Geotalea uraniireducens: one gene and its partner. The main gene of each other region encodes a partner of the protein of the gene in region 2 in a complex. Links are inferred from orthologs where the notes say so. Each region holds a gene or a part of one and is shown on either strand. Other genes may lie near its edges.

What was found.
Region 1: the proteins of trxA (region 2) and trxB are in contact, whole or in part, in a crystal structure (PDB 1F6M), measured with the Escherichia coli proteins. The link is inferred for Geotalea uraniireducens from one-to-one orthologs.

Annotation. Positions count from the first base shown.
Region 1 is NZ_AP027151.1:456,870-460,046, reverse strand. What follows is about bases 317-3,177. They hold trxB (thioredoxin-disulfide reductase), read right to left. Parts: upstream 2,292-3,177; coding sequence 1,341-2,291; downstream 317-1,340. Other genes in these bases: QMN23_RS02140 (cation diffusion facilitator family transporter), read left to right, coding at 2,494-3,177. In the rest of the region: QMN23_RS02155 (recombinase family protein), read left to right, coding at 1-250.
Region 2 is NZ_AP027151.1:289,201-292,504, reverse strand. Bases 249-3,236 are described here. They hold trxA (thioredoxin TrxA), read right to left. Parts: upstream 1,914-3,236; coding sequence 1,584-1,913; downstream 249-1,583. Other genes in these bases: ccsB (c-type cytochrome biogenesis protein CcsB), read left to right, coding at 2,796-3,236; QMN23_RS01335 (precorrin-2 dehydrogenase/sirohydrochlorin ferrochelatase family protein), read left to right, coding at 2,125-2,799; QMN23_RS01345 (TlpA family protein disulfide reductase), read right to left, coding at 1,051-1,551; uvrC (excinuclease ABC subunit UvrC), read left to right, coding at 249-1,076. Also shown: more of uvrC, read left to right, coding at 1-248; more of ccsB, read left to right, coding at 3,237-3,304. UniProt on the Escherichia coli protein: Participates in various redox reactions through the reversible oxidation of its active center dithiol to a disulfide and catalyzes dithiol-disulfide exchange reactions.

The DNA of each region.
Region 1 (3,177 bases), 170 kb from region 2 along the record:
GCAGGCGGAGATTGATTTCATCAAGACGAATGAAATCGGTAGATCGTTCGTTATCGAAAGAGCTACTACGCTTACATCGCTTTGGGGAATGCTTAGCTACGATGCTAGGCAGCAAGTCGTGAAGGAACTCTTGGACCGGGTTGATGTCGGCGAAGAATCCCTCCATTTTGTCTTCTATTATATCCCCACTTTTGTGCCAGTAGAGAAAGGTTCACACACCCACAGGGATTCATCGCCGCAACGAGCATGAACCGTGACGGATATGTGAGCGACATCAGGGCGCGGGAGATGGTCACCTTGCCGTCTTCCAGCGGCTGGCGGAGCACTTCGAGGACATGCTTCTTGAATTCGGGGAGTTCGTCGAGGAACAGCACGCCGTGGTGGGAAAGGGAGACTTCGCCGGGGCGGGGGGTATTGCCGCCGCCGATCAGGCCGATGTCGGAGATAGTATGGTGCGGGGTACGGAACGGCCGCCGGGCGACCAGGGCCTTTTCACGGTCCAAGAGCCCCATGACGCTGTAGATCTTGGTGGTTTCGATCGCTTCGGCGAAGGTCATCCGGGGGAGGATGGTCGGGATCCGCCGGGCAAGCATGGTTTTCCCCGAACCGGGTGGACCGATCATCAACAGATTGTGCGACCCGGCCGCCGCCACTTCGAGGGCTCGCTTGGCGTGCTCCTGCCCTTTCACCTCGGCAAAGTCGTCCCACGGCTCGCCGTCCCGGTCGAAAAGCCCCTGGAGGTCGACCCGGTGCGGCGCAATCTCCCGCTCACCGTTGAGAAACTCGACTACCTCGGCCAGTTCGCCGACACCGATCACCTCGACCCCCTCGACCACGGCCCCCTCCGGAGCGTTTTCCCGGGGGACGACGATTCCCCGCAGTCCGGCACTGCGGGCGGCAACCGCCACCGGCAGGCAGCCGCGGATCGGCTTGACGCTGCCGTCGAGCGACAGCTCGCCCAGCAGGAGATATTCGTGCAACCGTTCACTTTTGATGATGCCGGTGGCGGCCAGGATACCGACCGAGATCGGAAGGTCGAAGGCGGCCCCCTCCTTTTTCAGGTCGGCGGGGGCCAGGTTGACGGTAATCTTGCGGGGCGGGAAATCATAGCCGGCGTTTTTCAGCGCCGATTTGACCCGGTCCTTGCTTTCCTTGACCGCCCCGTCGGGGAGGCCGACGGTGGCGAACTGGGGCAGGCCGGCGGAGATATCCACTTCGACATCGACGACGACGGCGTCGATCCCCAGCAGGGCGCTGGACAGGGCCTTGGCGAGCATAATCTTCCCTCCGTGGAATCAACTGGGGCGTAGCGGAGGCGTCCTGCCTCCCGGCCCGCCAAGCTAGGGCTTGAGCATATCGAGATACCGCTCGGCATCGAGTGCTGCCATACAGCCGGACCCGGCCGAGGTGATTGCCTGGCGGTAGATCGCATCCTGGACGTCGCCGGCGGCGAAAACCCCGGGGACGCTGGTGGCGGTGACGTTGCCATCATTGCCGCACTGGGTACGGATGTACCCGTTCTCCATATCGAGCTGGCCGACGAACAGCTCGGTGTTAGGGGTGTGACCGATGGCGATGAAGACGCCGTGCACTGCCAGCTCCTTGGTCGAACCGCTCCGGTGCCGAAGCCGGACCCCGGTCACGCCCGACTCGTCGCCGAGCACCTCATCCAGTTGGTGGTTCCACTCGATGGTGACATTACCGGTCTTGGTCTTTTCGATCAGCTTGTCGGCGAGAATCTTCTCCGAACGGAGCTGGTCGCGCCGATGGACGACTGTCACATGGCTGGCAATATGGGAGAGATACAGGGCCTCTTCAACGGCAGTGTTCCCACCGCCGATCACCACTACGTCCTTCCCCCGGTAGAAAAAACCGTCGCAGGTGGCACAGGCCGAAACCCCTTTCCCCTTGAACCTGCTTTCGGACGGGAGGCCGAGATAGCGGGCCGAGGCACCGGTAGAGATGATCAGGGCATCACAGGTATAGATGCCGTTGTCCCCTTCGAGGCGGAACGGCCGCTGGCTGAGATCGGCCTTACCGATCTGGTCGACGAACATTTCAGTGGCGAAGCGTTCGGCATGGCGGCGCATCCGTTCCATTAGCTCGGGGCCGAGGACGCCATCGACATCGCCGGGCCAGTTATCCACCTCGGTGGTAGTCATCAGCTGTCCCCCCTGCTGCAGGCCGGTGATGAGCGTCGGCGCCAGATTGGCCCGGGCGGCGTAGACAGCCGCAGTGTAGCCGGCAGGGCCGGAGCCGAGAATAATCAAGCGACGGTGCATCGTTTCCATAGACGAGATCCTCCCGAAAAAGTCGGGCTACGATAGCAGTAACGGGCCGGAATTGCAAGGGCTGTCGGGCGCTTTCCGATTGACCGGTCGGGAGCCCTCTGCTACACTTTCAATTAATGAAAGCGTGCGCATCCCGCAGTTGATGCCGACGATCTCCTCGCCAGCCAACCGCCGGTGCCGGGCTTGATCCGCGAGGTAAACGATGCACGCCGAGAGCCATCTCGACCGGAGCATAGCCGGCCGTTTCACATACGCCATCGTCCTGACCGCCCTTACGCTTATCGCCGAGGTCGCCGGCGGCATCTGGACCAACTCGCTGGCACTGCTCTCCGACGCCGCCCACGTCTTTCTCGACCTTTTCGCCCTCTTCCTGTCGCTGGCGGCGATCAAACTCTCTTCGTACCCGGCATCCGACACCCGGACATTCGGCTGGCACCGAACCGAGGTCTTCGCCTCGTTCATCAACGGCGCGACGGTTTTCCTGATGGCGGTGGGGATCTTTTACGAGGCGGCGGGGCGGCTCTTCAATCCCGAGGCGGTAAAAAGCCTGCCAATGCTGATTATCGCCACCATCGGCCTGGTAATGAACCTGGTAGCCGCCTCCGCCCTGCACGGTCATTCCCACGACGACCTCAACGTTCGCAGCGCCTTTCTCCATGTCCTCGGCGACGCGGCGGCGTCGGTCGGGGTTATCGTCGGCGGCGCGATCATCTATTTCACCGGCTGGTACCTGCTCGACGCCCTGATCTCCATCGGTATCGGCTGCGCCATTTTTTCCGGCTCCTGGCGGGTACTGCGCGAATCGACCCACATCCTCCTGGAAGGGGTGCCGCGAGGGTTGAGCACCCAGGCGGTGGCCGACGCCATCGCCGGCATCGAGGGGGTG
Region 2 (3,304 bases):
TCACCTTCGCCTGGGAAATGGACGACAACGAATGCCTCTCGTCGTTTCTCACCGACTATTATCAGCGAGACGTTGTCATCCCGGGCGAAGTTCTGCTGCCAATGCCCAACGACGACCTTTCGGCGCTGACCGAACTCGTTACCGAACGGCGTCGCCGGAAAACGAAATTCGTCTATCCGCGGCGGGGGACCAAGGTTGAATTGGTAAAACTGGCGATCAAGAATGCCGAATCAGCACTGCAAAAGGAACTCGACCGGGTCGCCAGTGCCGAGACGGTACTGGCCGAGCTGCAAGATCGTCTCCACCTGCGGAACGTCCCGCACCGAATCGAGTGCTATGACATTTCGACAATCCAGGGAACGTTCGCCGTTGGCAGTCGGGTTTCTTTCTTCAACGGGAAAGCCGACAAATCCGGGTATCGGCGCTACCGCATCAGGACCGTCCATGGTTCAGACGATTTCGCCATGATGCGCGAAGTCCTCTCGCGGCGCTTCAGCAGGGACATGACCGAAAACAACACCCCTGACCTGATCCTCATCGATGGCGGGATTGGCCAGTTGAACGCCGTCACCGCGGCCCTCGACGAACTCGGCATCAAGGGGATCGATACGGTTTCCCTGGCAAAAAGTCGGGTTGAGCGGGAAATGACCGGAGAAGAGATCCAGCGGAGCAATGAACGGGTGTTTCTGCCGGGGAGAAAAAATCCGGTGGTGCTCAGGCAGAATTCGCGCCCTCTCCTCCTGCTGGCACAAATCCGCGATGAGGCGCACCGCTTCGCTATTACCTATCATAAACAGTTGCGACAGAAGGAGACGCTTCACTCGCTGCTGGACAACATCGCGGGAGTGGGCAGCAAACGACGGCGGGAATTGTTGAAACGATTCGGCAGTCTTGCCGGGCTCAGGAAAGCACGTCGTGAAGAGCTGATGGCCGCATCTTTTCTTCCGGCCAACGTCGTGGAAAATATTTGGCAGGCATTGCATCCAGACGAAAACAGCGGCTCCCCGGAAAGGGAAGCCGCTGCTGACACAATTACGGAAAGACCGTCCGCTAAGGCTCGGCCAGAAGCTTCTTGATCAGGTCTTCCATGCTTTTCAGGGTTGCATCGGACCCGCCCATGAATCTCTCGGCGACAATCCCCTTCTTGTCAATGACGTACACCGTCGGTAACGAGCGGAGCCCGTAATCGGTCTGTATCCCTTCGTTGGCAAGGGCCACCGGATAGTTGAACCGTTTCCCGGCCACAAAGTCCTTCACGCCCTGCTCATCACCCTCGTCGAGCGACAGGCCGAGAACCTGCAAACCTTGCTTGCCGTATTTGCGATTCAAGGCTATCAGGTGGGGGATGGCTTCCCGGCAAGGCGGGCACCACGTGGCGAAAAAATCGATTACCAGCACGTATCCGTGATAGTTCGCCAGGGAAATCTGCTGCCCGGAAGTACTCACCACTTTGATTGGCGGGGCAGGCTGCCCTTTTTGCGCCATGGCAAAAGAGGACGCGGGAACTGCCAACACCAGAAGGAACATCGCCACGACTAACCGGATACGCATCGTCTAGAACCTCACCACAGCCTGTTTGTATGTTACAGGGCTTTTTTGATCAGGGCTTCGAGCTGCGCCTTGGGAACCGCTCCGACGACCTGATCCACCACCTTCCCTTCCTTGAAGAGAATAACCGTCGGAATGCCACGGACACCGTACTTGCCGGGGGTGCCCGGATTATCGTCAACATTGACCTTGCCGACTTTCACCTTACCTTCAAACTCCTCGGCAATGGCGTCGATTACCGGTGCAATCGCCTTACAGGGAGCGCACCAGGTTGCCCAGAAATCAACCAGTACCGGGATATCGGATTTAAGAACATCGGCGTCGAACGTATCATCGCTGAATGTCAGTACTTTGTCGCTAGCCATTAAAGCCTCCTTTAGCGGTGGACATAAATTGCACTTTCAGAATATAGCCGAGCTTCCTGAAAACATCAAGGAGGAAATCCCCGACCCGGTGAGAGCGATTGCCGGTTGCCGGCACAGCTCATTCCACTCTATCCCCTTGGCAAAGCGGCTAAAATCTGCTACACCGTTACCCTATTGGTATTACCTCTTTTCCCGGACAAGGCTGCTCCCGATGGAACTATTTCCCATCAACCTGCGTCTGCAGGGCCGAAACGTCGTCATTGTCGGCGGAGGGCGGGTCGCCCTGCAAAAATGCCTCTCCCTGCTCCCGGCCGGTGCCGCAATCACGGTTATTGCCCCCGAGCTCACCGCCCCGCTTTGCACCTTGCGCGATGAGGGAAAAATCGACCACCGCCAACGCGCCTTCGCGCCGGAAGACCTGGATGGCGTGTTCATGATCTTTGCCGCTACCGACGATCCGGCAGTCAACAGCGCCGTTGCCGCCGCGGCGGTAGCGCGGCAGATCCTGGTTGCCGCCGTCGACCACCAGGAACGGGGGAACTTTACGACGCCGGCAATCCTACGGCGCGGCGAGCTGACCATCGCCGTTTCGACCGGCGGGAAAAGCCCGGCTCTCGCCCGTAATATCCGCGATCAGTTGGCGAAGCGCTATGGCAGCGAGTATGATGAAGCGCTGACGATCCTGGGCGCCGTGCGCGAAAAGCTGTTGACGGCCTCTGATAACACCGCTTACAATAAGAAAATTTTAAACGACCTCGCGGCTTCCGAGCTCGCCAAGCTGCTCAAAAGGCGGCGATATCAGGAGGTCGATCGCCTGCTCACCAACCTGCTCGGCCCCGGGTACACGACGACCGAATTGGGAGTACAGTCAAAGGACCGCCCATGAATGCCCTGCTCTTCAAGATAACCCTGGCAATCTATCTCGCCGCGACTGTTGCTTACATGGCCTACCTGGTAAAGCCCCGCCAGAATATCGGCCGCATCGGCCGCTGGCTACTCTCCATCGGACTTGCCGCTCACTGTGTCTTTACTGTCGACCGGTTCTACGAGGCGGGACACACCCCCATCACCAACCTCCACGAGTCGCTCTCGTTTTTCAGTCTGGCAGTGGTGGCCGTTTACATCACCTTCGAGCGCCGTTACAAAATTTACATCCTCGGCTCTTTCGTGACCCCCCTGGCCCTTTTGATCATGGTGGCATCAACCGGCTTCCCGTCAGCGATCTCCCCGCTCAATCCAGCCCTGCAGAGCCGCTGGCTGGTCGTTCACACCACGATGGCATTTCTCAGCTACGCCGCATTTGCCGTGGCGTTTGGCGCCGCCATCATGTATCTGATTCAGGAACACTTCCTCAAGAGCAAAAAGCTCGGCCCGATGTACCAGAAGCTGCC